Regions from separate parts of the Paenibacillus sp. JCM 9796 genome, predicted to be linked through region 1. Evidence: predicted binding sites of a transcription regulator. Region 1 holds the regulator's gene; the other holds the start of a gene.

What was found. Region 1 encodes NrdR, which represses ribonucleotide reductase genes. Its sites were predicted from a motif close to AACACNATATATNGTGTT; they were not measured.
Region 2: a site for NrdR is predicted at 1,797-1,814, ahead of ACZ439_RS04920 (adenosylcobalamin-dependent ribonucleoside-diphosphate reductase). Genes of this name have one in related genera too.

What each region holds. Positions count from the first base shown of each region.
Region 1 covers NZ_AP043723.1:1,290,083-1,304,824, forward strand. The annotation lists gene ACZ439_RS06360 (transposase) at 1-706, shown strand, start outside; gene ACZ439_RS06365 (hypothetical protein) at 753-1,274, shown strand; tRNA gene ACZ439_RS06370 (tRNA-Ala) at 1,356-1,431, opposite strand; gene nrdR (transcriptional regulator NrdR) at 1,588-2,070, opposite strand; gene ACZ439_RS06380 (alpha/beta-type small acid-soluble spore protein) at 2,166-2,390, shown strand; gene ACZ439_RS06385 (lytic transglycosylase domain-containing protein) at 2,481-3,056, opposite strand; gene coaE (dephospho-CoA kinase) at 3,053-3,649, opposite strand; gene ytaF (sporulation membrane protein YtaF) at 3,689-4,402, opposite strand; gene mutM (DNA-formamidopyrimidine glycosylase) at 4,561-5,424, opposite strand; gene polA (DNA polymerase I) at 5,444-8,179, opposite strand; gene ACZ439_RS06410 (HAD family hydrolase) at 8,360-9,127, shown strand; gene ACZ439_RS06415 (EAL domain-containing protein) at 9,103-10,944, opposite strand; gene phoU (phosphate signaling complex protein PhoU) at 11,138-11,797, opposite strand; gene pstB (phosphate ABC transporter ATP-binding protein PstB) at 11,829-12,584, opposite strand; gene pstA (phosphate ABC transporter permease PstA) at 12,610-13,479, opposite strand; gene pstC (phosphate ABC transporter permease subunit PstC) at 13,479-14,408, opposite strand; gene ACZ439_RS06440 (PstS family phosphate ABC transporter substrate-binding protein) at 14,514-14,742, opposite strand, start outside.
Region 2 covers NZ_AP043723.1:1,013,513-1,028,254, forward strand. The annotation lists gene ACZ439_RS04920 (adenosylcobalamin-dependent ribonucleoside-diphosphate reductase) at 1-1,722, opposite strand, end outside; gene dat (D-amino-acid transaminase) at 2,178-3,017, shown strand; gene ACZ439_RS04930 (lipoate--protein ligase family protein) at 3,125-3,970, opposite strand; gene ACZ439_RS04935 (DEAD/DEAH box helicase) at 4,183-5,994, shown strand; gene ACZ439_RS04940 (YqhG family protein) at 5,991-7,049, shown strand; gene ACZ439_RS04945 (hypothetical protein) at 7,210-8,148, shown strand; gene ACZ439_RS04950 (YqzE family protein) at 8,285-8,488, opposite strand; gene ACZ439_RS04955 (YjdF family protein) at 8,710-9,123, shown strand; gene argS (arginine--tRNA ligase) at 9,337-11,040, opposite strand; gene ACZ439_RS04965 (GNAT family N-acetyltransferase) at 11,252-11,737, opposite strand; gene ACZ439_RS04970 (hypothetical protein) at 12,070-12,207, shown strand; gene ACZ439_RS04975 (IS110 family transposase) at 12,356-12,727, shown strand; gene ACZ439_RS04980 (transposase) at 13,061-13,351, shown strand; gene ACZ439_RS04985 (IS3 family transposase) at 13,375-14,238, shown strand; partial or broken gene ACZ439_RS04990 (IS110 family transposase) at 14,346-14,742, shown strand, end outside.

The DNA of each region.
Region 1 (14,742 bases):
TGATGAACTGAATGGCCGCGGCGTAAAGACAACCGACCGCAACGCTCAAATGCTTTACGAGCGGTACCTCGCTCTTCTTGGCGCAAGTATTGATCAGCATGTCAGCGAAGTTCTGAAAGTCGTAGCTGAGCAAAACGGCGGTCTGATGCTTTCCATGGACGGCGTTCAACCAGAGAAAGGAAACGAAACACTGTATGTCATTCGTGAAGTGTTCAGCGGCACGGTACTTGTCGCGAAAAACTTGAACAGCGGATCATCAGAAGAGCTTCAAAATCTCATTCGCCCCATCGCCCAGCTTGGCTATCCTATCATTGGAATCGTCAGCGATGGCCAACAGTCGATTCGTCTAGCCTTTGAAAAGTTATTGCCGAATGTACCTTACCAATACTGCCAGTATCACTATTTGAAAGACATCGCCAAGCCGGTTGTGGACCTGGATCGAAAACTCAAAACTGAGATCAAGAAAAGTCTCCGCGGCATCCGGGAGATCGAGCGTAGGGTAGAAGCCCAATCTTCAGAAGAGAGCGAAGTAGCTCGGGGTTACATCGCAGCTGCGAGATCCCTGCTATTAGAAGACGGCAATCCGCCACTGGATCTGCCCGGCATGCGAATTTACCAAAATGCGAAAGCGATTCAGGCGTCACTTGAACAATGCCTGAGTAAAAAAGGGGCCTTCGATTCTTCAATCCATCGTCAGAATATTTAGCAAATTAGATTCATTTGAATCTCATTACTACGATACATGCCGGTGGATGGAACCTATTCGCCGCATCGTTAAAGCACTAGAACCGTCTGAACACAAAACTGGTCACACCGTCCGTGAGGAAATGACTCAAATCCTTATCTGGATGCGAAGCATTTATGATCGGGATACCGACTTGCCCATGTTGAAGAACGTAGAGAGCTACACAAAAGGCTTTTGGAAAGGCTTATTCTCTTGCTACGATCATTCGCATTTACCACGAACAAACAATGACCATGAACGTTTTTTCCGGCAGACGAAGACGCGTCATCGTTGGATGACAGGTCGTCGTAGCTGGAATGAATACATACTTCGAAATGGCGAATATATTGTGCTTGTCGACGATGCACTGCGACAGAAAGACTTGTCTGACAGACTAAGTCTTGTTTCTTATGAGAATTACAAACAACAAAAACAGCATTGGAATAACCGACTAAAAGAAAGCGTCCTTCGCCGAAGGTTCAGAAAAAATCCACTGGCTTACCTACAAGAACTTGAAAATAAACACAGTGTGTTGGTTATTCCGCTGTAAAAAAAAAGAAGACCGACTCTTCAGGAGTTACCGCCATACCAAAAAACGCAGCCGCTCTGGCTGCGTTAATTTAATAGATATTGGTGGAGCCAAGGGGGATCGAACCCCTGACCTCATCGCTGCCAGCGATGCGCTCTCCCAGCTGAGCTATGGCCCCAAATTTTCCAATTATACAATTTCTTGCAACATTCAATCACTTACTTTAAGGTAGTGCATTTGCCAAGTTTGGAACCCCAGCTGAGCTAATGATCCGTGTGGCGACAAAAAAGATAATAACACAGAGGAACTAAGCTTGTCAACGCTTTTGCGTTAATTAATTTTTCCCGCCTTCGCCGCCGACATGATGCTTGCCGAGCAGCTCGTTAAGCTCCTTCATGAACATGTTGATGTCCTTGAATTGTCGGTACACGGAAGCAAAGCGAATGTAGGCCACTTCGTCCACGGGGTACAGCTCGCTCATGACGATTTCACCGATATCGCGGCTGTCTACTTCGGCGTGGGCGGTGTTGCGCACCTGCTTCTCGACTTCGGAGACGATCATCTCGAGACGCTCGACCGAAACCGGACGCTTCTCGCAAGCGCGGATAAGGCCGCGGAGCATTTTCTCCCGGCTGAATTCTTCCCGGCTGCCGTCCTTCTTTATGACGATCAACGGAGTCTCTTCCACCATCTCGAACGTCGTGAAGCGCTTCGTACATTTCTCGCATTCGCGGCGGCGGCGTATCGATTTATTTTCATTAGCGGGGCGGGAGTCAAGCACTTTCGTCCCGGGATAGTCGCAATAAGGGCATTTCATCGAATTTCATCCTTTCAAGTTTCCAGCGACTTCCTCACATGAAGATCGCCATTACGCACATAATAGGATTACCAACGACAAGGAGGTGAACAGACATGGGTGCAGGTCAATCCCGCAGCAGCAACGTTTTGGTAGTCCCTCAAGCAAATGCAGCGTTGGATCAACTGAAATACGAAGTAGCACAGGAACTGGGTATCGCCATTCCTCAGGATGGTTACTACGGTAACATGGCTACTCGTGATACTGGTGCAATCGGTGGTCACATCACACGACGCCTGGTACAAATCGCTGAGCAGCAACTAGCCGGTCAATTCAAATAATAACACGTTTTGAGGAATACGCAAGAAGTGTCGGACAAGGCTCCCGCAAGGGCTGCCTGTCCGATGCTTCTTTGCATTGAAAGGTCGGGACTACCCCCGGCTCCATTCGTCCCCGTACAGTTTATGATATTTGTTATAGTAGTACATCACGCGTTGAATGTAATGTCTCGTTTCACCGTAAGGAATTTGATTGGCGTTCTGTAACGTACCGTCCCACGCCTTCTCCTGCAGCCATCGGCTGACTTTGCCATGCCCCGCATTGTAACCCGCGATCATCGCATGCATATTTCCGCCGAATTGTTTGTCCATCCAGTGCAAATACCACGAGCCGAGCTCGATGCTGACCGCCGGGGTGCCTAATTTTTTCTTATACTCGGTGTCAAACGGCGCTTTCTCGATAATCCAATTCGAAGTGTCGGGCATCAGCTGCATCAAGCCGTAGGCCCCCTTATTCGATTCGGTATCCGGCTTATAATTGGATTCAACACGGATGATTGCCGCAATCAAGAACGGATCAAGCTCATACTGAAACGCGTTCCGGCGAATGTCGTCTTCATAATGAATAGGGTACAATAGACGTCCGATGAACGAGCTGCTCAAAAATAAAAAAATGAGAAAGGTCAGCAGCAATATGGCGAATACCCGCTTCTTGCGCCAAAACTTCATGTAAGCCCCCTTTCCTTCCAGAACGCCTCGATTTGCTTTTCCGTTTCTTCCAGCGAGCCTGTATTATCGATGACAATGTCCGCCAGTCGCCGTTTCTCTTCAATCGGCATTTGCGATTGAAGCCGCTGCTCCGCTTGCTCCGGCGATAACCCGTCGCGAGCCATCAGCCGCATCAATTGTACTTCGCGCGGAACGTACACGACCATGACCCGCTCCACCATCGACTGTAAGCCGGATTCGTACAGCAGCGGAATATCCACGACTACCAGCCTGTCCGGAAATTCATTCTCATAAGCCCGCATCCGCTCGCGCATCGTTGCGCGAATGGACGGATGCAGCAGACCCTCCAAGTCACGGCGCGCCTCGGGGTCGCCGAAGATACGCTCGCCAAGCTTCTTGCGGTTGAGCGAGCCGTCCTCCTGCAGCAAATCAGCCCCGAAACGTTCAATGACCTTCGCCAGCACGGGCGTGCCCGGCTCAACCACTTCACGGGCGATGCGGTCCGCATCGACAAGCAGTGCGCCGCGGCGGACGAGCATGGCGGCCACCGTGCTTTTCCCGCACGCGATGCCGCCGGTTAATCCGATATTCATCGTAAGATCCCTGCCTATTCCACCATATCAAGAACGTAGTTATAACAATTTCATGATGCCCATCACGATCAAAACAAATCCGGGCAGCACCGACAACCGGCGAACCCATTTCATCTCTGCGTACCGAAACCCGATTCTCAAGCCGAATCCGAGAAAAATGCCGCTCGACAGCGTAATGACTGCCGCTGTGAGCCAGGGCGTAAAGCCGATCAACGCGGCCCCGATCCCTGCGCCAAACGCATCCAGAGACAGTGCCAGACCAAGCAGCGTCGCCTCGTACGCCGAGATATTGCCGGAACGGTCCATATCGGCGATCGACGGCTTCCGCAAGATTTGGATAACCAGGCCGAATCGCTTCAGCTCGATGTACACAATCTCTTTCGCCGTGACCGCAACTGGCGGCGCCTCGCTTGCTTCAGACCTCCCGGCTGCCGATACGGATTCCTCTCCATCGTTAGAATCCAGACCTGGATCCTCATCCTTTTTTTGCATAAACAGCTGATACAGCGCCCACACACCGATGCCCATCAAGATGAAAGCGCCGATATCCTTGGCGACATTCGGATGAACGAAACCGCTCATCCATACGCCGATTTGCATCGAGAGCAAAATAATCAAGCCCGAGACGCAGCAAATGATCGCCACCGACAAGAACGGTATCCGAATTTTGCGCAGCCCGTACGTGACGCCGACGCCGAAGCCGTCCAAACTGACGGCAAGCGCCAGCAGCATTAATGAAAAGACCGGCAGCATGCTCTTTCCTCCCAGCTAGAAACCGTCGAATTAGCGGCGGTTCAATCGTTGTGCAACGACGCAGTCAGCCCTAAAGCTTATACCTCGCGAACGTCTCACTGGTTACTATATGGGAGTTCTGGGCGGGTGGTGCATCATTCGTTCATAATCGGCCGCCGTTACGCTTTGGTCTTGCCGCCCGAGCTGCGTTTGCGTTTCAACGGCTGGCACTTCGGGCAGTAGTGCGTGCCGCGTCCGGCCACGACCTTCTTCTCGATGTGCTGCCCGCAAGTAGGGCAAGGCTCTCCTTGACGGCCGTACATGTTGAACTGGTGCTGAAACATCCCAATCTCGCCTTGTCCGTTCACGAACGATTTGATCGAGGAGCCGCCGGCCGCTACCGCATCGCGCAGCGTCGACACAATCGCCTCATGCAGCTTGGCCCATTCGGACGCGGACAACGAGTTCGCTTCCCGCTCCGGATGGATGCCGGCCCTAAACAACGATTCATCCACATAAATATTCCCGATGCCGACAATGTATTCCTGATTGAGCAGGAGCGGCTTAATTTTGGTCGTCCGCTTCGCGAGCCGGTCGGTCATCGCCTTCAGCGTGAACGCCTCGTCGAGCGGCTCAAGACCGAGCTTGCGCAGCGGCGCCTCCTGCAAATCCTGATCTTTGGCAAAAATATGCATCGTGCCGAACTGTCTCACATCTTTATACCGCAGCTCGCTCCCATCCGTGAAATGAAACACGACATGCGTATGCGGCTCAAGGGGTTCGTCTGAACGGTAAACCCCGTATCGGCCTTCCATCCGCAGATGGGAGACGAGCGTATAATGATCGAAGATGAAGCGTAAAAATTTCCCGCGCCGCTCCACCGAACGGATCGTTTCACCAACAAGCAGCGCGGCGAAAATTTCGATGTCGTCCGGATGCTGAACGATCCGCGGCAAGCGGACGGTCACCCGTTCGACGGTTTTGCCTACAACAAGCTGCTGCAGCGTGCGGCGGACCGTCTCGACCTCAGGCAATTCCGGCATGATGTTGTGTCCCTCCCGATTATTTCGCTTCGTACCAATTCGTGCCGCTGTCGACGTCGACCTTAAGCGGCACGTCCAGCTGGAGCGCCGATTCCATGACTTCCGCCACCATGCGCTTCATCGACTCCAGTTCCTCTTCCGGCACTTCAAGCACCAACTCATCGTGTACCTGCAGCAGCAAGCGGCTTCGCACGCCTTCTTCCAGCATGCGCCGATCCAGCTGCACCATAGCCAGCTTGATGATGTCCGCGGCAGATCCCTGGATCGGCGAATTCATCGCGGTTCGTTCCGCGAACGAACGGATGTTATAGTTGGACGCCGTAATCTCCGGCAAATAGCGGCGGCGGTGGAGCAGCGTCGTGACGTAGCCGTCGGTCCGCGCCTTCTTCACAATATCTTCCATATATTGGCGAACCCCCTGGAACACGGCAAAATATTGCTCGATAAACTGAGCCGCGTCTTTACGGGTAATGTTCAGGTTCTGCGACAAGCCGTAATCGCTGATGCCGTACACGATGCCGAAGTTAACGGCTTTCGCTTGGCGGCGCATATTCGAGTCGACCTGCTCCTCCGCCACGCCGAACACGTCCATCGCCGTCTTCGTATGAATGTCCATATTGTTGCGGAACGCTTCAATGAGCCGCGCATCCTGTGAAATGTGCGCGAGCACGCGCAGCTCGATCTGCGAGTAGTCGGCCGTCAAGATACGCCACCCCGGTTCGGATGGCACGAATACCTTGCGGATTTTGCGTCCTTCTTCGAGACGGACCGGGATGTTCTGCAGGTTCGGGTATTGGCTGCTCAGCCTGCCCGTAGCCGCGATCGTCTGCCTGTAGTACGTGTGCACCTTGCCGGTATCGGGCCGAACCTCTTTCAGCAGCCCTTCCACATACGTGGATTGCAGCTTCGCCAGCGTGCGGTAATGCAAAATTTGAGCAACGACCGGGTGGCGGTCCTGCAGCTTCTCGAGCACCTCGGCGTCGGTGGAATAGCCGGTCTTCGTCTTCTTCACAACGGGCAGCTGCAGCTTCTCGAACAAAATTTCGCCGAGCTGCTTCGGCGAATTGATGTTGAATTCCGTGCCGACCGATTCATAGATGCTCTGTATAATCTGTTCGACCCGTCCGCTCAATTCGGCGCCGTACCCCTTCAGCTCCTCGGTATCGACCTTGATGCCCTTCTTCTCCATCGAAGCCAATACAAGCGCAAGCGGGAGCTCAAGCTCGTAGAACAACCCGTGCATTTCGCTGGCCTCAAGGGCCGCCATCAGCTTCGGCGTCAGCCGCTGCACGGCTGCCGCCTTGCGTCCCATGAAGCCGGCCAGTACGTCCTGCTCCGGCACCTGGAACTTCGCCCCCTTGCCGAACACGTCTTCGTCGGCAGGCAGCGCCGGCAAGCCGTAACGCGACGTCAGACCGGACAGCGTCAGCGTAGACTCGGTCGGATCGAGCAAATAACCGGCCAGCAGCACGTCGAAGGCCACGCCCTGCAGCTCGATGCCTCTCCACCAAAGAGCGACGACTGCCTTATGCAAGTCGTACACGGTGATCGACTTGCCTTCGTCGGCCAGCCAGGCGCGAACTTCGCCGGCGCCATCCCCCGTCAGCACGTCGAACGGAACGTAGTGCACGCGGCCTGACTCGGCGCCGGAATCCTCCTGCGCTTCGGAGGAGCCTCCCGCATCGTCCGCCTCATAGAACGCGATGCCGAGCACCTCGGCCGTATGCGGATTGTCTCCGATCACTTCGATGTGGAGCGCTTTTACGCGCGGCAGCGCAGCGATAAGCTTGTCCAGCTGCGACTGATCGGATACCCGCACCGTCTCCACGGAAGCGGCCGGAGCCGCTTCCGTCCCGTTCTCAGACGATTCGTCTCCGCCGACACCGACGCTATGCAAATCGAGCCGTTCCAGCAGCGATTTGAATTCCAGCTTGCGGAACATCTCCCCGAGCGCCTGCTTGTCGTAACCCGCATAAGAGAGCGAATCGAGCGGCATATCGACCGGCACCTCGCGGTATATGGTCGCAAGCTCCTTGCTCATCCGCGCATCGTCGGCATGTGCGGCGACCTTCTCGCCCATCTTCCCTTTGATCTGCGATGCATGCTCCAATACGTTTTCTACGGTCCCGTATTCATGCAGCAGCTTGAGCGCCGTCTTCTCGCCGACCCCGGGAATGCCCGGAATATTATCGGACGTATCGCCCATAAGTCCCTTCAAATCGATGATTTGCTGCGGTTTCAGCCCATACTTCTCGTCGATATGAGCAGGGTCGAACAGCTCGATCTCGCTGATCCCCTTCCTCGTTAACGCGATATGAACCTTGTCGGAGGCGAGCTGCAGCATATCTTTATCCCCTGTCACGACGACGACTTCCTTCAGCTCGTCCTGACCCTCGGCCAGCCGGGTGACCGTACCGATGATATCGTCAGCCTCGTATCCTTCCAGTTCGAACTGTTTGATCCCGAACGAAGCAAGCAGCTCCCGCAGCAGCGGGAATTGCTCGGTCAATTCCGACGGGGTCTTCTCCCTCCCGCCTTTATATTCCGCATAACCTTTATGCCGAAACGTCGTCTTCCCCGCATCGAACGCCACAAGGAAGTGCGACGGCTGATGTTCCTCTAACAATCTCAATAACATGGTCGTAAATCCGTAAACCGCGTTCGTGTGCAGCCCTTTCGAGTTGCTGAGCAGAGGAAGCGCAAAAAACGCACGATACGCGATACTATTTCCATCGATCAAAATAAGCTTGGACAACGATTACACCCCATTCGCAGGCAGACTACCTTCTACCTACATGATAGCATACGACTCCAGAAGAAAAAAACATAAACGAAAGCGGACGGAACAGGGGTGACCCGGGCTAAGCTCGCATAAAATGAACTAACTCGCTCCTAGCCGCGCTTTGCGTTCGCATCGCGCCAGGAAACCGGAGGGATGAAAGTGACTGAAGACAAACCGCTTAGCGGAAAGCAAGCCGTATTCTTCGATGTCAATCAGACGTTGGTCGTGCGGGGGCTCAGCTTTGAAGCCAGTTTTCGCGAGGTGTGGAGCCGCTACACGGCCCGTTGGAGTACTGACGACACGCCGGATGCCGGGCAATTATGGCAGGCCTATATCGGCAAATGGCATCATCGCAAGAAGGCTCGCGCCACCTTCAAGCAGCTTGACGAACTGCAGCAGCAATGCTTGCGCGAAGCGTTCGAGGAACAGCAGATTCCGTTCTCCTCCGCGATGACCCGTGATTTTATGAAGGAAGTGCTGCAGCTGCAGGTCTCTGCCAAGACCATGCCCCCGCACACGCTCGAAACGCTTGCCGCGCTCGCTCCGCGCTGCAAGCTCGCGATCATCAGCAACAGCCCGCGCGCCGAAGTGATGCTGCTGCTCCAGAGGTTCGGCCTGCATCCGTTCTTTCCGCAGGAACGCATCTACACCGCCCTCAAGCCGGCGGACAAAAAGCCCGCCCCGCTCTTGTTCAAGACAGCGCTGCAGGCGCTGCAGCTCCCTCCGCGACATGCCGTCATGGTCGGCAATTCGTGGAAGCACGACGTATGCGGAGCGGTTAAAGCCGGGCTCGACGCCGTATGGCTGCACGAGGACAGAGACTCCGCGGCGGAGGGCAAAAAAATTTCCCAGCACCGGCTGGGAAAAAGAAAAGTGTATTTAATCCGGCGCCTGGATCAGATGCTCGATTTGTTCCCGTGATGCGCAGGCTGCGGATCAGCGGCGGGAGCCGTCGCCTCCGAGCCGATGCAGTCGCAGTAATACACGCTGCCGCGATACGCCTTGGACAGCTTTTTCAGCCGGGCCGAGACCTGTGAAATTTGCTCGGGCGTCACGCCGAGCCCGGACTTGCAGACGACCAGCGCTAACGACAATGTCACACCACCGCTCTCCATCCGATTGCCGTGCCGGTCTTCGACGTAAGACCAGTTGTCTACTTCATAAAACGCCCGAACGCCCCGGTCAAAACGCTGAAGGATGTCCGTACATAACAATTCCGGGTTGGAGGTGCCGCTCATGGCAATGAAATCGTCACCGCCGATATGTCCGACAAAGTCATCCGGGATGCCGGCAAGGTGGATCGCCTGTTGAATGCAATCGGCCGTAAACTGAATCAACTGGTCGCCCTGATGAAAGCCGTAACGGTCGTTAAACCATTTGAAGTAATCGAGGTCGGCATAAATGACCGAGAAGTGACGGCCCTCGGTCAGCCTCCGATTCAGCTCGCGGTTAATCTGTAAATTACCGGGCAATCCGGTAAGCGGACTGGCGACTTTGGCATTCTCCATCTTCACATTCGTCATGCATTCCAGAATGGTGCGGATGGAGGCGGTGCCAAGCATGCAGCCTTTCGACGTGACGATGACCAGATCGTATAAATTACGAATATCCCTGGATGTGGCAAGCCGCGAAACCCATTCTACCGGCGTATGCTCCTCAACGATTAAGGGCCGAACGTCCATGATTGAATCGATCGGCCGATTCCAAAAGAGCGAATAGCCGTATTGCCCGGCCAATTGCTGAAATAACCGATCGCGCATAATAAGGCCGACGGGCTCGCTCCCAGTCGTCACCACCACACCTTGGGCGTTTACATGTTCTTTGAAGTAATTGGCTACGGTCGAAATCGGTGTCTGGGCGTCGAACGTCGGGGAGGGGGAACTCAGCTCGCCGATGCTTAGCACATGCCCTGACATCTCGAGTTTTTTGCGGTGTGAGACAATATGCTGCCGAAGCTCGGGAGTTAGATCCGCCGGTTCCTTATCAGGACGTCCCAGCAAGAAACCTTGTCCGTAATGGACCCCCATCAGCGTAAGCTTCGTCAGCTCCTCCTCGGTTTCTATCCCTTCGGCGATCAAATAGACGCCGAGCTTCTCGGCGAACGTCACCATCGTTTCAAGGATATATTCCTTTGTTTTGTTCCGATGCACGCCGGAGACGAGAGAACGGTCCACCTTGATATAATCCGGGTGCAATTCGGCAATGGCCTGCAGCGACGAGTAACCTGCCCCCGCATCGTCGATGGCGATCCGGTAGCCCTGCTTCCGGTAGTGATCCAGGATATGCTTGGTCTTCTCAAAATCTTCAATCGAGCTGCGCTCCGTAATTTCGAACACGACGTTAGCCGGTGTGAGACCGCGAAGGCGCAGCAGCTCTAGCGTTTGCCCCGGGGCAAACAAAGGGTCGTTCAAGATGTCCGCCGACAAATTCAAAAAGAGCTGCTGCTTCCCGCTGCGCAGCGTGACGCTTCCGATCGCATTCGACCGCGCCAGCCTATCGAGCGGGTACAACAAGCCTTCTTGTTCGGCCAACTCAAACAACGGCAGCGGGGAATGAAGCGCACTCCGTTCCGGTCCGCGCGTTAAAGCCTCGTAACCGAGGACCTCCCCGTCGCTCAAGGAGACGATGGGCTGATACACGGAGCGGATGTTCTTCGAGTGCAACAGGTCGAGAAGCTCTTCCCGCAGCGCTCGCCTCACTTCCGCTGACGACTCGATCAAGTTTCGGTCTGCTGCCATATCCATCCCTACTTATCGAATTGTAGTCTTATTCTACATTCACTATAACATAGGACCTTCAACCTAGTATTAAATGGAAACGACAGCGCATGTTAAAATATTGTAAAATATTGCTTCTTGTATCCGTCACCGGTTAAACGGAAATTTAAAAAAAGCACAGCTTCGGCAGTTGGCCAAAACTGTACTCTTCTCCTCAAACATTCAGATCTTTACGCTTACCCGTAACCATATAAATAACGCCTTCGCCGATATTGGTCGTATGATCGGCGACGCGCTCAAGGAAATGCGCGGCCAGCATCAGCTGCGACAACTCGCGGTTGCGCGCCAAGTCACTGTTCATGAGGCCGTTGATCTCCTCCACGACCGAGCTGTACAGCTTATCGACCTCGTCGTCGCGTTCGGCGAGCCTCGCTGCGCGATGCACGTCCCGCTGCGTGTACGATTGCAAGCTTTCGCTCAGCATTTCCCGAACGATCAACGCCATATTCGGGATGATTTCCAGCGGTTTCACCGGGTCTTTGCCTGCCAGACGCCGGGCGATCTTCGCGATATCGACCGCGTGATCGGCGATTCGCTCCAAGTCGACGGCGATTTTGAGCGCCGTCCCGATGATCCGCAGATCGCTGGCCATCGGCTGCTGCAGCGCAATGAGGCGCAAGCAATTTTCTTCAATTTGCAGCAGCTTATCGTCAATCTGATCGTCTTGATCGATCGTTTGCTTAGCCAGCGCTTCGTCCCGCTTCGCCAACGCTTCAACCGCTCCTTCGATGCTGTTCTCTACCAGAGTGCCCATATTGAGCAGTTCTTGCTGCAAATCTTCCACCGCTTGATGAAAATTCGACCTCGTGTCCATCCGCTACTCCTCCTAATTATCGTTGTCGTAATTAACCGAAACGTCCTGTAATATAATCTTCCGTCCGTTGGTCGGTCGGCGTCGTGAAAATTTTCTCCGTTTGATCGGATTCGATCACTTCGCCATTCAGGAAGAAGGACGTGAAGTCGGAAATCCGTGCAGCTTGCTGCATATTGTGCGTGACGATAACGATCGTATATTTCTCGCGAAGCTCGCGGATCAGCTCTTCGATCTTCAGCGTCGAGATCGGATCGAGTGCGGACGTCGGTTCGTCCATCAGCAGAATGCGCGGGTTCACGGCGAGCGCTCTTGCGATGCACAGCCGCTGCTGCTGGCCGCCGGATAAACCGTAGGCCGACTTTTTCAAGTTGCCGCTGACCTCGGTCCACAACGCAGCCGCCTTCAAGCTCGTCTCGACGATGTGATCGAGCTGTTCTTTATCTTTTATGCCGTGAATGCGCGGACCATACGCAATGTTATCGTAAATGGATTTCGGGAAAGGATTCGGCTGCTGGAATACCATGCCGATGTTTTTGCGCAGCAGCTCGACATTCACATCGGGGTCGTAAATATTTTGACCGTCGATGGCTACTTTCCCTTCAATCCTGATGCCCTTGATCATATCGTTCATCCGGTTTAACGTCCGCAGCAGCGTCGACTTCCCGCAGCCGGAAGGTCCGATGAAGGCGGTGACAGAGCTTTCGGAAATTTCCATGTCCACTTTCTTTAACGCATGAAATTCGGAATAATATAAATCCAGCTGCTTTATATCTACAATCGTTGTCATCTCTAGGCTCCTCCTGAACGGTCTTCTACAGCTTCCTCTGATACTTGTTGCGCAAATAGATGGCGAACGCATTCATGCTGAGCAGCATGATGAGCAATAAAATAATCCCTGCCGCGGCCACGTTCTGAAATTCCGCCTGCGGCTGGCTCGCCCAGTTGAAAATCTGGATCGGCATTGCCGTGAATGTATCCATCGGCGATTGCGGCAAGAAAGCCACGTAAGCGACCGCGCCGACGACGATAAGCGGAGCCGTCTCTCCGATTGCCCGGGACAACGACAGAATCGATCCGGTTAGAATGCCCGGCAAGGCCGTCGGCAGCACCACGCGGGTGATCGTCTGCCAGCGGTTCGCGCCGAGCGCGAATGAAGCGTTCCGCAGCGACTGCGGCACCGTCTTGATCGCTTCCTGCGAGGAGACGATAATAATCGGCAGCACGAGCAGCGTCATCGTCAACGCGCCGGACAAGATACTGCGTTCCAAATGCAGCAGCCGGACGAAAACCGTCAATCCGAGCAGTCCGTACACGATGGAGGGAACGCCGGCGAGGTTCGCGATGTTCGTTTGGATAATACGGCTGAATAAAGTGTCTTTGGCATATTCCTCCAGGTAAATCGCGGTTGCGACACCGATGATGAACGTGAGAGGGGCCGTAATCGCCATCAGCCACAACGTACCGACGAAGGCGGCCAGAATGCCGGCCCGATCCGGTAAACGCGATGAATAGTTGCTCAGGAAGTCCCAATCCAACCAGCCGAGACCTTGATATAAGATTTGTATAAGCAATAAAGCAAGCGCAACAATTCCGAAGCAGGTGGATGCAAAAAACAACTGATGGAAACGTTTATTTTTGCTTTTGCGTTTGTTGATGTGCTGAAGTTCATTATGGCTTTCCATCAGTATTCCTCCCTGAACTTTCTGGAAATGTAGCTTGCCAGAATATTCATAGCCAATGTCATGACGAACAACGTCATCCCTACTGCATAAATCGTTAAATATTCGATTGATCCATACCGTGTATCGCCAGAGCTGACCGATACGATATAAGCCGTCAACGTTTGCAAGCTTTGCAGCGGATTATAGGCCATTACAGCCATATTGCCCGCCGCCAGTGTCACGATCATCGTTTCGCCGATCGCACGGGACAACCCGAGCACGAAGGATGCGACGATACCGGAGAAAGCGGCCGGAACGACGATTTTCAAAGCTACCTCCAACCTGGTCGACCCAAGCGCGTAAGCGCCGTTGCGAAGCGCTGTTGGCACAGCAACCATAGCGTCTTCGCTTAAAGAGGAAATAATCGGAATAATCATGATTCCTACAACGATGCCCGCACTAAGGGCATTGAATATTTCCGTTTGCGGAATGATGAACCGGAGTACAGGCGTAACGAACGTCAGGGCGAAGAAGCCGTATACGATCGTCGGAATGCCCGCCAATATTTCCAGAATCGGTTTGACGATATTCCGCACTTTTGCAGGTGCATATTCGCTTAAATAAATGGCGCTGCCGAGCCCGATCGGGATGGCGACGGCGCTGGCGATCAGCGTAATGAGCAGTGTACCCGAGATCAGGGGTAAAATGCCGTACTGCGGCGGCTCGAACAGCGGTGTCCACTGGATGCCGCTGATGAATTCCCAGAACGGGACTTCCCGGAAAAAGCCGAACGATTCGACGATGAGGATCAGCACGATGCCGACGGTCGTCATAATCGAAATAACAGCAAAAAAGGCCAATATCTTGGGTATCAGCACATCGGAGGATAATACGTTTTTTTTCTTTTTATAATTTACTTTTGTCAATTGAGGCGAAACTTTTTTGTCCATAAACATCCCCCCGTGTAAAGCAAGTAATAGTCGGAAAACCGCGGCACTCCACAGCGAACCTCCGGAGTGCCACGGCTTCCAAACTTTTTTACAGATTCAGGTTCATTATTTCAATAATTCCAGGTTTTTGTTCAAAATATCTTGAGGAAGCTTGATATACTTAACGGCTTCAACCAATTTCATGCCTTCCGCACTGTTGTAATATTTCAAAAATTCTTTAATGTGCGGTTGATCGATCGCTTTCTTCGTCGGATACACGAAGATGTAACGGGAAAGCGGCGCATAGGTCATTTTTTCGATCGTTTCGTGAGTCGGAGCTACTGCCGGAGCGTTC
Region 2 (14,742 bases), 280 kb from region 1:
CATCGATGTAACGAAATAATCCGGGAGCTCTTCGTTCGGATGCTGATCCTTCCACTGCTGAGCGATCGGAACGTACTGCTTGTCGAATCCGAGTCGGCTTTGGCGGTAATATTCGAAGGCAAAGTACGGTTCGATTCCCGTCGATGTGCCGACCATCGTCCCCGTGCTGCCCGTAGGCGCTTGAGTAATGACCGTCACATTGCGCATGCCCTTCTTCTTCACGGCGGCGCCGACTTCCGGATATACGGAGGTCATCGATTTCATAAAGCCGCTTTGCAGGAATTTATCGGCCTCGAATTGGGTAAACGAGCCCTTCTCCTCGGCGATATCCGCAGAAGCGAGGTAAGCCTCCCGCGCCATAAAGCCATAAATTTTATCCAAAAACTGCAGCGATTCCGGACTGCCGTAACGAATGCCGAGCTTTATCATCAATTCCGCCAGCCCCATCGATCCTAGGCCGATACGGCGTTCATTCTGCTGGTTAAGACGGTTTTCTTCGAAATGGTAAGGCGTCTTGTCGATGACGTTGTCCAAGAACCGTGTCGAGTAACGAACGACTTTGGCCAGTTCATCCCAGTCGACGTCGTGATTCGCCTCATCGTAAAACTTCGACAGATTTACGGCCGACAAGTTGCAGACGCCCCAAGCGGGAAGCCCTTGTTCGCCGCACGGATTCGTGCAAATGATCGGGTTGAAGTACCAGCTGTTGGACATCTGGTTGTAATATTCCATAAAAACGACGCCGGGCTCCGCCGATCTCCAAGCGGACTCGATGATCGTATGCCAAACGTCGCGCGCTTTGACCGTACGGTAGGTAATAACGGCTTTGCCGGTCTTCCGCCACTTCTCCAGATCGCCGTCCCAAATGTCGTTGTACTCGGGGTCGGTCGTATCCGGGTATACGAGCTCCCAGTCCAAATCTTCCTTAACGGCTTTCATGAAGCTGTTGCTCACGCAAACCGACAGGTTGGCGTTCGTAATTTGCCCCATCGTCTGTTTGACGGTGATGAAATCGACCACGTCCGGATGCCAGTCGTTGATCATCAGCATCAGCGCGCCGCGGCGGCTTCCGCCCTGTTCGATCAAGCCGGTCGTATAGCTGAACAGCCCTCCCCATGAAACGGCGCCGCTGGAGGAACCGTTCACGCCTCTGACAACGGAACGCCGCGGACGGAGCGAGGACAGATTGATCCCTACACCTCCGCCGCGCGCCATAATTTCCGTCATCTCCGACAGCGTCGCCATAATGCCGCCGCGGCTGTCATGCGGAGACGGAATGACGTAACAGTTAAACAGCGTAAGCTCGTCGCTGGCGTCCGCTCCTGCGGCGATGCGCCCGCCGGGAACCAGCTTCCAGTCGTCCAATATATAACGGAACTTGTCCGTCCATTCTTCGCGCTTCTCCGGTGTTCCCTCTACTGATGCCATGGCAGCGGCCAAGCGATCCCACATTTGCTGCGGTGTTTTCTCAAGCGTTAAGGTCAGCTTCTCGACCGACGACTCTACGACGTCGCCGCTGCGCAGCTTCACTTTAACTTGTCTGCCCTGACGTTCAATCACTTCACCGACTTCCTTCGCGGGAAATTTCGGATCATCTTTGGTCAATACCAGAACCGTATCGCCCACCTTCGTATGGCTCGTATCGGCGTCCTTCATAGCGTAACGGTCCAGAAATATTTTCTCGCTTAAACCTTCCAATTTGGTCTGCTGCGTAGTTTTCAAAACAACAACCTCCCGGAATAAATGATCAGCCAATTCGTCAAATCACAATATCTGGTATGCGAAATTCATTATACAATACAATATATAGTGTATCGAATGAGATATCCTTGAAATTGCCGAGTTAGTCCGAGCCTCTCCCGAATTCTCTTCAATTTTCTTCGTTTTGCTCTCTGTTTCGTTCACCATAACTATAGTTTATTCGACAAAATCCGTTTCTTCTAACGCGTGGGAAGAGGACTTTCGACACGTTGACGAGCCCTTCACTTCGTCTCGAACCGTCCCTCACTGCGATCTGGACGGGCCTTTTGTACCTGAGCCTATAATCGGCCTTTCAAACTTTTGACAACTCCGTACAACGTTGTTAGTCTAAAATTATCATAACACAAGCATCCGCAGAAACGCAAACACACGTTCCCGTTTCCGCGCAACCTGTATAACTTAAGGAGGATCATGCGATGCCGCAGCAAATATGGTTCCAGCAAGGGCTGCTTTCCAAAGAAGAGGTTCGAATTTCACCCGATGACCGCGGGTATTATTTTGGGGACGGCATTTATGAAGTGTTTCGCGTGTATCACGGCCGTCTCTTCGAAGCAGACGCCCATTTCGACCGGTTGGAGCGGACGGCTGCCGCCCTGCGGATCCCGCTTCCGCTCCCCCGCGAAGCGATGGCTGCGAAGCTCCGGGAACTGATTGCGGCGAACGAGCTGCAAACGGGCACCGTTTACATGCAAATCACACGCGGAGAAGCCCCGCGCTCCCACCCGTTCCCGGCCGACGCCGCACCGGTGCTGTTCGCTTCCGCGTCGGAATACGGACGGCCCCTTGCCTCCATGCAGCAAGGGATTAGCGCCGTAACGGCGGAAGATATCCGCTGGCTGCGCTGCGACTTGAAGACGCTCAACTTATTGCCGAACGTGCTTGCGAAGCAGGAGGCGCTTGATCGCGGCGCGGACGAGGTGATCCTGCACCGCAGCGGCACGGTAACCGAGTGCAGCGCGTCCAACGTCATGATCGTCCGGGACGGGGCCGTCTGCACGCACCCGGCCAACCATCTCATTTTGCACGGGATCACAAGGCTGGTGGTACTTCGGCTCGCCCGGGAGCTCGGCATTCCCGTCATCGAAGAGCCGTTCACGATCGACATGCTCCGGGAAGCCGACGAAGCGTTCATTACCGGTACAACGGTGGAGGTGACGCCGATCGTCCGCATCGATGACGCCCCTGTGGCTCAAGGCATCCCCGGTCCGGTCACACGAAGGCTGCAGGCAGCCTTTGAGCTATTAATCGGCCTTTAAATCCGCTTTGCGCTCTGCGCGGTCCCCACAACAAAAACTGTACCGCCGTCCAACGTATCGCGCATGCGCCGTCAGGGGCGGTACAGGGTTTTCCCATTCAAGATCCGTTATCTCCGCAAATTCCATTCGCGGTTATCGTACTTCTCCTTCACCAGCTGCTGCGCCAGCTCGCGCTCGTACAAGGTCAGCTCGCCTTCCACGAGCCGGATGCCAAGCCCTTCGGCGATGCCGGCGGCGAACGCCTCGTCCACAGCCTCAAGCCCGACGGCGTCTCGTCCGGCATCCCGCATCAAATCATTGATGGCCACCGCTTTGCGGAGGAATTGCTGTTTCATCCGATCCTTCACCTTATCGCTGGAGAACAGCAGCAAATCGAACAGCGCATCCGCGTCCAGATCGAGCAGGATCGAGCCGTGCTGCAGCACGACGCCTTTCGCCCGCGTTTGCGCGCTGCCCGCCACTTTCCGGCCCTCCACGACCAGCTCGTACCACGAAGGAGAATCGAAACAAGCCGCCGAGCCCATGGACGCGTACTTCTGCTGGTCGTCCTCGCTTGCCAGCTGCACCATATCGGCTTCCAGCCCCAAACGGCGGAACCCGAGCAGCAGCCCGTGGCTGAGCACCCTGTACGCCTCCGTCACGCTGCCCGGAATGCCCGGATAGTCCTCGGAGACGATGATACTGTAGGTCAGCTCCTGATCATGAAGTACCGCCCGTCCCCCGGTCGCCCGCCGGACGAAGCCGAGCCCCGCACGTTCCACCGCTGCGAAATCGACTTCATCCTTCGCCTTCTGAAAGTATCCGATCGACAGCGTCGCCGGCGACCAGCCGTAGAACCGCACCGTCGGCGGCACCTTCCCTTCGCTGTGCGCCGTCAAAATCGCCTCGTCGACCGCCATATTGTAGGCCGGAGCCCCATGCCCCGACCGAATGAACCGCCACTCTTCAACCATTCCCCATCACCAGCTTATATATAGGATCTGCGCCCCGAAAGTGCGCTTCCCTTCATCATAATGCATTCGAACGCCGTTTGAAAGCCCGCCCTTTCGTGCATACTAAAAATTAACTCTGGCTTGCCTGGTTAAAAAGCTCGGCTACCAGAACCGATGCAGCTTTTTAACCGATCTCTAGCATCGTGCCGATGAAAAAGGAGCGAAAAACCCTCATGCAACCTACCGAACGAAAAGAACACGTGCGGCCGTTGAACGAGCATGTCGAGCTGCATTTTGAACGGGATTGGTTCGAGGAGCTGCATGCCCGGGCGCAGCGTAACGGCCCATGGGACGATTGGACGATGTTCCGGCTGGCAATCGAAGCCGAGCGCTCCGGCTTAATCCGGTCGTTCGACGAGCTTCTGTGCCTGACGCATCTGCCCAATCTCGTGCCGATGGAGCATCAGATCGATACGGCCAGGAAGGTGCTCACCGAAATGCGCGGTCGCGCCATTCTCGCCGACGAGGTCGGTCTCGGGAAGACGATCGAGGCCGGTCTTATTTTGAAGGAATACTTGATTCGGGGTTTGATCAAAAAGGTGCTCATTCTCGTCCCCGCTTCCCTCGTGCTGCAGTGGGTCCGCGAGCTGAATCAGAAGTTCGGCATCCCCGCCGTCGCGCAGAAGAAGGAATATATGTGGGCGCAGAACGACATTATCGTCGCCTCGATGGATACCGCGAAACGCGACCCGCACCGCAGTATCGTGATGGAGCAAGAATACGACATGCTGATCATCGACGAGGCGCATAAGCTGAAAAACAAAAAAACGACCAATTACCAGTTCGTCATCGAGCTGCGCAAAAAATATTGCCTGCTGCTGACCGCCACCCCGGTGCAGAACGATCTCAAGGAGCTGTACAACCTGATCACGCTGCTGAAGCCGGGGCAGCTCGGCGGACAATCGAGCTTTCAAGCGAACTTTGTCGTCGACAAGCGGGTGCCGAAGAACGAAGGTCAGCTGCAGCAGGAGCTTAGTAAAGTGATGATCCGCAACCGGCGCAGCGACGGCAACGTCTCGTTCACGAAGCGCGTGGTGCGCAACATCCCGCTTCAGCTCTCCGCGGAGGAACAGGCGCTGTACGACGGCGTCACCGACTTCGTCAAAGGACGTTATGAGGAGTCCGGCGGCGATCTCAGCAGCATCCTCTCGCTCGTTACGCTGCAGCGCGAAGTGTGTTCGAGCCGCGACGCCGTGTTTATTACACTGGTCAATATGTTTAAGAAGACGGAAGAAGACTCGCCGATCCGCCCACGAATCTGGGCGCTGGTCGAGCTCATTCGCAGCATCAAAGCAAACACGAAGGCGGAGAAAGTGCTCGAGCTGATCGAGTCGATTCAGGACAAGGTCATTATTTTCACCGAATACCGCGCTTCGCAGGAGTATCTGCTGCAATATTTGAAGGACCGCAAAATTACCGCCGTCCCGTATCGCGGTGGAATGAACCGGGGCAAGAAGGATTGGATGATGGATCTGTTCCGCAACCGCGCGCAAGTGCTGATTGCGACCGAAGCCGGGGGCGAAGGCATCAACCTGCAGTTTTGCCACCATATGATCAACTTCGATTTGCCGTGGAACCCGATGCGCGTCGAGCAGCGGATCGGCCGGGTACACCGGTTAGGACAGGAGCAGGACGTGAAAATATATAACCTGTCGACAACAGGTACGATCGAGGAGCACATCCTTTCGCTGCTGCACGAGAAGATCAACATGTTCGAGCTCGTCATCGGCGGGCTGGATACGATTCTGGAGCGACTGGAGAAGACCACTTCCCTGGAATCGCATCTGGCGAAAATGATCCTGTCTTCACGCAGCCAAGACGACATCCGCCGGCAAATCGACGACCTCGGCCAATCGTTCACACAGCTGCGCAGCGAAGTGCAGGCCGAGGCGCAGGACGGCGAACGGCTGTCGTCGCTGCTGAACGCAGTCGGCCAAACCATTTCTCCGCATTCCGCCGCAGGCGGCGAGGAGGTGCAGGGATGACGATGAACGCGCAGCAAATTCAATCGTTCGTCCTCCGCTACCTCGAAGCCGAGCAGTGCGAAATTATGGAGAAGCATCCCGCTTACGTCACGGTGAAGCTGTCGCCGTCGGCCGATCGGGATTTAAGCCACCGGCCGTATTATTGGAGCTTCGTCGAACGCACCGGGGTCACGCCGGAGACGATGACATGCACCTTTATTTTCGACCCTGACGCATACCGCGAGCTCCATCCTCAGGTGCAGCAGCCCGGCATCAGCACCGCCGCGCCGCCGGGGATGGCCGGGGCGGGCGCGCCTGCGGGCGGCACAACCGGCGCAGCCGCAGGCAGCCCAAGCTCTGCCGCCGCGAACGGCCAGGCTGCGCCGCCGCTTCCGCAGCCGCAGGGCGACAGCATTCTCGGCCGTTACTTCGGCTTCGTGCCAACGGCGTTCACCGCACGAGTGCCGCGCGACGAGGTGACGTACGGCAGCCGCCGGCTGGAGCAAATTTTCGCCGCGGTGCGCGCCAAAGGGAAGTTCGTACGGCTGTTCGAGGCCTACGTGCCTCCGGAGCCGCGGCATACGCAAACGATCCCGTACGAAACGTGGCTCGCCGTCAACTACAAGGTCGAGCTGACGAGCGACATGAAGCGCAGCGAAATTCATTCGATCGGCATCCAGCTGCAAACGGGCGAAATCCGCGAGCAGTTCCAGGAATGGATCGCCGCCCGCAAGCTGACGCCGCGTCTCCCCGCTCATGTGTACGTGACGCCGGACAAGATTACGCTGCCGCGCGCCGTCCTGTTCCTGGAGCAGTACATGGAAGCGAAGCTGGCCGCCTACGATCACCGCTGGGCCGAGGAGGCCCGCCTCCGTCTCGCCGAAGAACACGCGCGCGTTCGCGATTACTACGAGCCGATGCTGCGGACGGCGGAGCCCGAAGCGCGCCCGGAGATCGAGGCGCAGTATGCGAATCGCACGCAAGAAGTGGAATGGCAGTATCGGCCGCGCGTCCAAATATCCGCCATCAATTGCGGATTGTTCCACGTCCCCGCTGCGAACGGGAGACTCTCCTGACGAACGCGCGCGAAAGCTAGCGTTTTTGCAGGAAAAGTATTTTCTAAGTATCTACAGGTTCTAACAAACTTTTCCCGGCATAACTTGTACAATAAGAGCATATTCGCTCTTGCGGCGCACAGGAACGATGCACCGACTCCACGCGAAGCAGGTGAATGATATGAAGAAGCTAACGATTCTGCTCTCGGCCTTGCTGATCGGGACAAGCCTGCTGGCCTTCGGGCCGGCGCCCGAAACCGTTTCCGTTCATGCCCGGCAGGACGAATTGCCCGCTGCCGCACTCAAGCAGGCTGTCGGCGCGCGGACCTTGCCGACCGGCGTCCCCGCTCCCGAACTGCGGGAAGCGGTCAACCGCTTTATCTCGCAGCTTGCCGAACAGCCCGGCTTCGATACCTGGCCGCAGGCCGAGTGGACAAGCCAGCCGCTCGGGCCCGGAACGCACGGATGGATCATCCTGGTCCGTTCCGGAGGACAAGAAATCGGCTATCTGGTCGTGCATGCCGACGAATCCGGCCAATACCTTCTGACCGAGTACGGTAAAGGCAGCTTCCCGCTTTTCAGCGCAAACACGCTGTACCAAAGTCTGGTACGGCTTGAACTTATCGAATATCCTTATCATGCCGAGCGTTTATATTGGAATCCGCTGCAGGCCGTTTGGAAGGTGTCCGTCGAGAACGCGGACCGGATTTGGTACCTCGACGCCAAGACGGGCGAGGAGCTGCCAATAGCCGAATCGGATCTGCCCTCCCCCGGAGAAAACATGTCTTCTTCCACCATGAAAACGTTCACGAAACTTGATTCGTCGCATACAATAATAGAAGCCGGAGAAACAACGCCTCACGATCCTTACGGCACCTTGCCTTGGGTGCGCGGCGAACAGGCTGCAGACGGCAGTTTCCCCCGGGTCCGCGAGCGGGTCGAGGCCGGGCAGCCGCCGGTTTTTGCGGCCGAGCTGTATAACGGCTCCGTCACTGTGCCGCTCGCCGTAGCCGGCTACCAGCTTTGGTCCGGCGGCGATTCGTTCGTACAGGTCGCGCAGGACGGCGACCGGTTCATTCCACTGGATGCGTTAGCGCGTCTGGGCCGTTTTTACCCTTAACCTACGGTTTTTCTCCTCTCTTCCCTATATATCGAAAAGCTTCCTGCGTTGCCGTCGGCAGCAGCCGTTCTTCCAGAACGCGCCCATGCTTTCGGGAACAAGAAGCTTTTCCTTTTTTTTTGCGGATCAAAGCGGCTCACCGTTCCTTTTCTTTACGCCGCCCCCAACGCCCCGACCACATCCGCAGCGCGAGCGGCAGCATGCCGAACCATCGAACCTCCCAATGCTCTTTTAATTCTTTCCGCCCGGCGCGCGCCTGCTTACGCACTTCCTTCGGCGTTTCCATGTACCTCACGACCCGTTCGATCACATATTTCGCGAGCTCGTCGCCCTTGACCATGCGCACCTCTCTCCTTTCCTCATCAGTATGCGCACCGGGGGGGTGCCGCAAACCCGAAAACCGACTTATAATAACGCCAGAAGCGTAAAAACACGGTCCGGTCGGTAGTCCGGATGCACGGAACCCCCGCCCGTCCCGGCCCCGGGAAGCGGCTGTTTCCGTGTCGTAGCCTTCCCCCTCGGGATGTCCCTCGCTCCTGTATTCCAAAGGAGGGGAACGTCATGCAGCTTACGGTTTATCGGGATGGCGAATTTTGGGTAGGTGTAGCGGAGGAAGAAGCGGACGGTCGATACAAAGCGTGCCGACACGTCTTCGGCGCGGAACCGCACGAAGCGGAGGTGCTTGAGTTTATTAACGCCACGCTGCCGCGGCTCTTCCGCAGAACCGCCTCCAGTGTGGAGGCGCCAATATTTACGGAGCGCGGACGCATCAATCCGAAACGGCTCGCGCGCGAGGCGGCGAAAGAGATGGAGCGTCAAGGCATTCGCGATTTGGCCAAAGCAGCGTTAATGGCTGAGCTGGAGCACCGCAAGAAGACACGCAAAGTCGCCTCCCGCGAGCAGAAGGAAGCCGACAAGGCACGCAAGCGCGAGATCGCCGTTCAGAAAGCCAAGGCGAAACACCGCGGCCGCTAAATCTTTGACGTCCTGCATGAAACGATGCATGCGGGCAAACACCCGTTCCCGTTCGCCGCACCTTATCGTGAAGGCACCCGGTGGACGGGTGTTTGCCGTTTCGTTGACACGGAAGCGCTCCAACAAAAAAAAGCGGAGCTGCGATGCGCCTCCACTCACGCGCACTAGCCCCGCTTTTCCACTCTCACGACGGTCTTTACATTTTCACAATCCTTACATTTTCTCCGGCGCGTCCAAGCCGATCAAAGCGAGCCCGTTCGTCAGAGCCACGGTCGTCGCTTTCGTCAGCGCCAGACGCGCCGCCTGCACGTCCGCGTTCACATCCGCTTTCAGAATCGGACACTCCTTATAGAAACGGTTGAAAACCTGCGCCAGATCGATTAAATACCGGCTGATGATCGAAGGCTCCAGCTTGTCCATCGCCTGAACGACCCGTTCCTTGAACAGGTGCAGCTCGCGAACGAGACCCTGCTCCGCCGGTTCCGTCAACAGCTCCAGCTTCGCCGACGCCGTATCGACCGCACCCGCTCTGCGCAGGATGCTGCAGGCACGGGCATGGGCGTACTGCACGTAGGGCCCGGTTTCGCCTTCAAAGTTAAGCGCCTCGTCCCACGAGAAGACGATGTCCTTGATCCGGTTGTTCGACAAATCGTTGAACACAACCGCGCCGACCCCGACTTGACGCGCAACTTCTTCCTTGTTCTCGAGCTCCGGATTTTTCTCTTCGATGATTTCGCGCGTTTTCTCGATCGCCTTGGTCAACAGCTCTTCCAGGTTGATGACATTGCCCTTGCGCGTCGACAGCTTCGCGCCTTCCAGGCTGACTTTGCCGAACGGCACGTGGACGAGCTGCTTCGCCCAGTCATAACCCATCAGCTCGATCACCTTGAACCATTGCTGGAAGTGCAGGCTTTGCCCGGCATCCGTCACGTATACGGCCTTCTCGAAATCGTACGTGTGCTTGCGATAAATCGCCGCCGTAACGTCGCGCGTATGGTACAGTGTTCCGCCGTCCTTCTTCACCATCAACGCCGGAGGCATATTGTAATCTTCCAGCTTCACGAGCAGCGCGCCATCGTCTTCCTCGAGCAGCTGTTTCGTCTTGAGCTCCTCGAGCACAGCCGCCATCTTGTCGTTATAGAAGCTCTCGCCCGCGTACGAATCGAACTTGACGCCGAGCAGATCGTACATCTTGTGGAATTCCTTCAAGCTGATTTCCACGAACCAGCGCCACAGCTTGTGCGCTTCTTCGTCGCCCTGCTCCAGCTTCACGAACCAGGCGCGCGCTTCGTCCTCCAGCTCCGGCTTCACGTCCGCTTCGTCGTGGAACTTGACGTAGAGGCGCTGCAGCTCGTCGATGCCGCCGGCTTCCACCGCTGCCTCGTCTCCCCACAGCTTGTAAGCCACGATCAGCTTGCCGAACTGCGTCCCCCAGTCGCCCAAGTGGTTGACGCCGACGCTGTTGTAGCCGAGAAATTTGAAAATATTGTACAACGCCCGCCCGATCACCGTCGAACGCAGGTGTCCGATATGAAACGACTTGGCGATATTCGGAGACGAGAAGTCGATGACGACGCTTCGCCCTTCCCCGATATTTTGCGAGCCAAAGCGTTCGCCCTGCGCCAACACCTCGCTCACCACATCCGCTGCGAACGACGCTTTATTCAAGAACACGTTCAAATAACCGGCAACGGCTTCCACCCGTTCTACTGCCGGATGCTCGCCCCAGCCTTGCTGCAGCTCCTCGGCGATCGCCTGCGGCGCTTTGCGCAGCTGCTTGCTCAGCTTGAAGCACGGCAGCGACAAATCCCCCATCTGCGGATTCGGCGGATATTCGATCCATTCCGCCAGCGCCTCCACGCTCACGCCTTCCAGCTTGGAAGCCGTCTGCTCGGCCAGCCATAGTTTGTAATTCATCCGTATAAGCCCCTTTCCCGATTGCGGCACGCTGCCGACAAACGCCCGCATACGACAAAGCACCCCGAGCGGGGTGCCTCCGTACGGGGCGCTGCTTTGTTGCTGTCGTCAAACTTCACATACTTTCCATTATATCGACCCGTGAAAATCGAGTCAAGCCGCTTTCACCGCTACTTTCCCAACCGTTCCAAGGCTCTGGCCGAACAAACATTCACAGCATCTTCTGCATCAGCACGACATTCAGCAGCCGTCCGAATTTCACACCGACCTCGCGCATCGTCCCCACCGTGTCGAAGCCGAACAACCGGTGGAGATGCAGGCTCGACGCGTTGCCTTCCTCGATGCGGGAGAGCACGGTATGCAGTCCCGCCTGCTTGCCTTGGGCGAGAACCGCTTCCAGCAGCGCTTTGCCGATCCCTTGCCCGCGGTACCCGTCCCGGATGTATAAAGACAGCTCGCTCGTTCGCGCATAAGCCAGCCGGTCCGAATACCGGTTCAGCGAGCTCCAGCCCGCCACGATACCGTCCAGCTCCGCCACCAGCACCGGGAATGCGTCCCCGTGCTGCTCGAACCATTGCTCCTGCTGCTCCAGCGTGCGCGGCACCGTATCGAACGTGGCCACGGTGTTCGCGATCGCTTCATTATAGATATCAAGGATTTGCGGTACATCCCTTAGATGGGCTTGCCGTATGCGCATGAATTTCCCAACCTCGCTCTGCCGTAGAATCTCTTCCTTCAACTTCTATCGTAACAAAAATAGCAGGCAAGCGCACACTGATGCAAGATTAGTATTGCTTTGATCAATTTAAGGATCTATATAAAGAACTACATGCGATCGCGTATGTGCTTTTTTATTGAACGAACGGGCAGAATTAGCTCAAAATAGAATGTGATATAATGTGTACCAGTTCGTGAAGGGAGATGATGATGTGAAGCAATCCATCCAAATCTGGCCCGGAACAAAAAAAGATGGTGATAACTCATTTGGTTGATCGCTTTCGAAAATGCTCCGATGAGAAGAATTATACATTGATTCGGTACGATATCATTGTAGGCTTAAAGAAAATGTACGACGAATTAAAAGATGAAGAAATTAAGCAAACAGCTTTGCAATGGATAGAATCTGAAGAAGATATCAAATATCGTAAGAAGTATGCTGCTATATGATCAAATAAATAAACACTAATCGCACGGAGGTTGCACTAAACATTCCTGTAAGGACTAAGAAATGACCTTTGTCAAAAAAGGAGCGCCTCGGTATGATGGGTTTGTCGACGGGTTCGAAACCCAACACCATCAAGGAGGCGCTCTTACTATGAAGTTTAAGCAATCAGACGGACAAAATCAACGAATTGAACGAATCACCACATCTCATCTTGTTGTCGGTATCGACATGGCAAAGGAGACGCATGTGGCACAAGCTACGAATTATCGAGGGATTGTGCTGGCAAGCCGTCATCTATCGTTTAGTAACACCATAGAAGGGTTTGAAAAGCTAGAGCGATGGATGAAGGGATTACAACAAAAGCACCGATTAAACAGCATGATCATAGGCATGGAGAACGATAGTTCAACGAGCAACATTTATTACTTTAGAGAAAGTGCGAATATATATTCGTATCAGTTAACCCCTGAGTCTAATGTGGATCATAAGATTGATGCTAGGATCATGGCCTATATGGGATAGCCCAAGCCTTATACTCATGCCTTAAAAACAATGAAGCGTACGATCCGTTTAAGCATGCGCAGCGGCGGACTAGGACGCGAAAACAAAGTCCCAGACTGCCGCTGTTTTTATTGCGCCATCGTGTCCCGTTAGAATTCCTGTGAAACGAAAAATTTGGACTTTGAATAAAAAAGAGTGCCTCTGTAAGATAGGATTGCGCACGGGGTCATTGCCCCAAAAACCTATCATCATGGAGGTCACTCTACAATGAAGTCTGGAGTGCTACTATAAAAATGCAGTCGAAAAACACCCTCGTATGAAATAAAATGAAAGCTGACGAGGGGACGAGATACAATGAATCGGTACGACAAAGCATTCAAAGAAGAAGCAGTACGATTGAGCGATGAGATTGGACCAAAGAAGGCTGCCGAGCAGTTAGGCGTATCCTACTATACCTTGCAGGAATGGAGAAAGCGAAGAACCCTGCACGGCGACGGAGCGCATATCGGGAGCGGACGCGCTTATGCATCTGCCGATAAGACTGCGCGTGAAATCGAATTAGAAAGAGAAATTGGCGAGTTGCGCCGCGCGAATGAAATTCTCAAGGACGCACTCGGTTTTTTCGCAAAAGACCGGAAGCGGTAAAGGCATGCCAGCTCTATGTTTACATCCGTAAACGACGGGATCGATGGACCGTCAAGGAGATGTGCGAAGTACTTGCTGTCAGCGAATCGGGCTATTACCGTAGCTTGAAGCCCACACCGAAACAGGAGCGGCAGCAACGCCTTCTGGTCAAAATCAAAGAAATCATCGGTGAACATGAAGACAATAGTAATTACGGTGTCCAGCGTATTCTACTGGCGCTGTCACAAATAGAGATCACGACCAGCTACAGCACCGTCTATCGAATTATGAAAAGGCACGGCCTGCTGAAGAAAGCCAAGCGTCATCCAAACGGCGTTACACGCGAGGATGCCGAAGCTCAAAAGAGCGAGAACCTGATCCAGAGAGACTTCAGATCCTCAGCACCCAACCAAAAGTGGCTATCGGATATCACCGAAGTTCCTTGTTCAGACGGCAAGCTATATCTGTCCGCTGTACTGGATTGTTACAACGGAGAGATCGTGGGCCTCGCCATGGACGACAACATGCGCAAGGAGCTTTGCATCCAAGCCTTTGAGAACGCCTGTAAAGCGAGAAACGCTCGCGGAATGATTTACCATAGCGATAGAGGCAGCCAGTTCACGAGCCATGCTTTCCGGGAGAGCCTGGCTAAACGTGACGCCATTCAAAGCATGAGTGGCACAGGGCGTTGCTATGATAACGCAAGGATGGAAAGCTTTTTTGCTACGCTTAAGAAAGAGAAGCTATACAAGATCAACACGGAGCGCTATCCGATGGCCTATATTAAATCGATCATCTTCAGATACATCATGGTCTACTACAACAGACGGCGGATCTACACCTCTAATCCAGGGGGCTGGCCGCCAGTTATTTATCGCGAAAGAATGCTGTCACAAGCAGCTGCGTAACTGGATTTCTACATGAGTGTGTTTTCAAACTGCACTTTTATTGACAACTCCAGTTTAAGGCACAAGATAAACAAAATCAACTCATTGAAAACATTACCGCTACCCATATGGTTGTGGGTGTGGATATTGCCCAAGAGACTCATGTTGCCCGAGCAGTCAGCTATCGCGGCATCGCATTGGGATCACCAATCGACTTTGGGAATCATCACGAAGGTTTCCGTCTATTCGGCCGCTGGATTCAAGACTTGCTCAAGTCATACAAGTTAGACAAAGTCATCGTTGGCATGGAGCCTACGGGTCATTACTGGCTGTGTCTAGCCCAGTGGCTTCAAGGACAAGGGATTGAAGCCGTACTCGTCAATCCCCACCTGGTCAAAAAGAACAAGGAAAACCGCGACAACACTCCATCTAAAAGCGACCGCAAGGATGCCCTTGTCATTGCAGACATGATTAAGAATGGGTATTATTCTCCTGTTCGTTTCTCTAAAGCCCCATATTTACCTT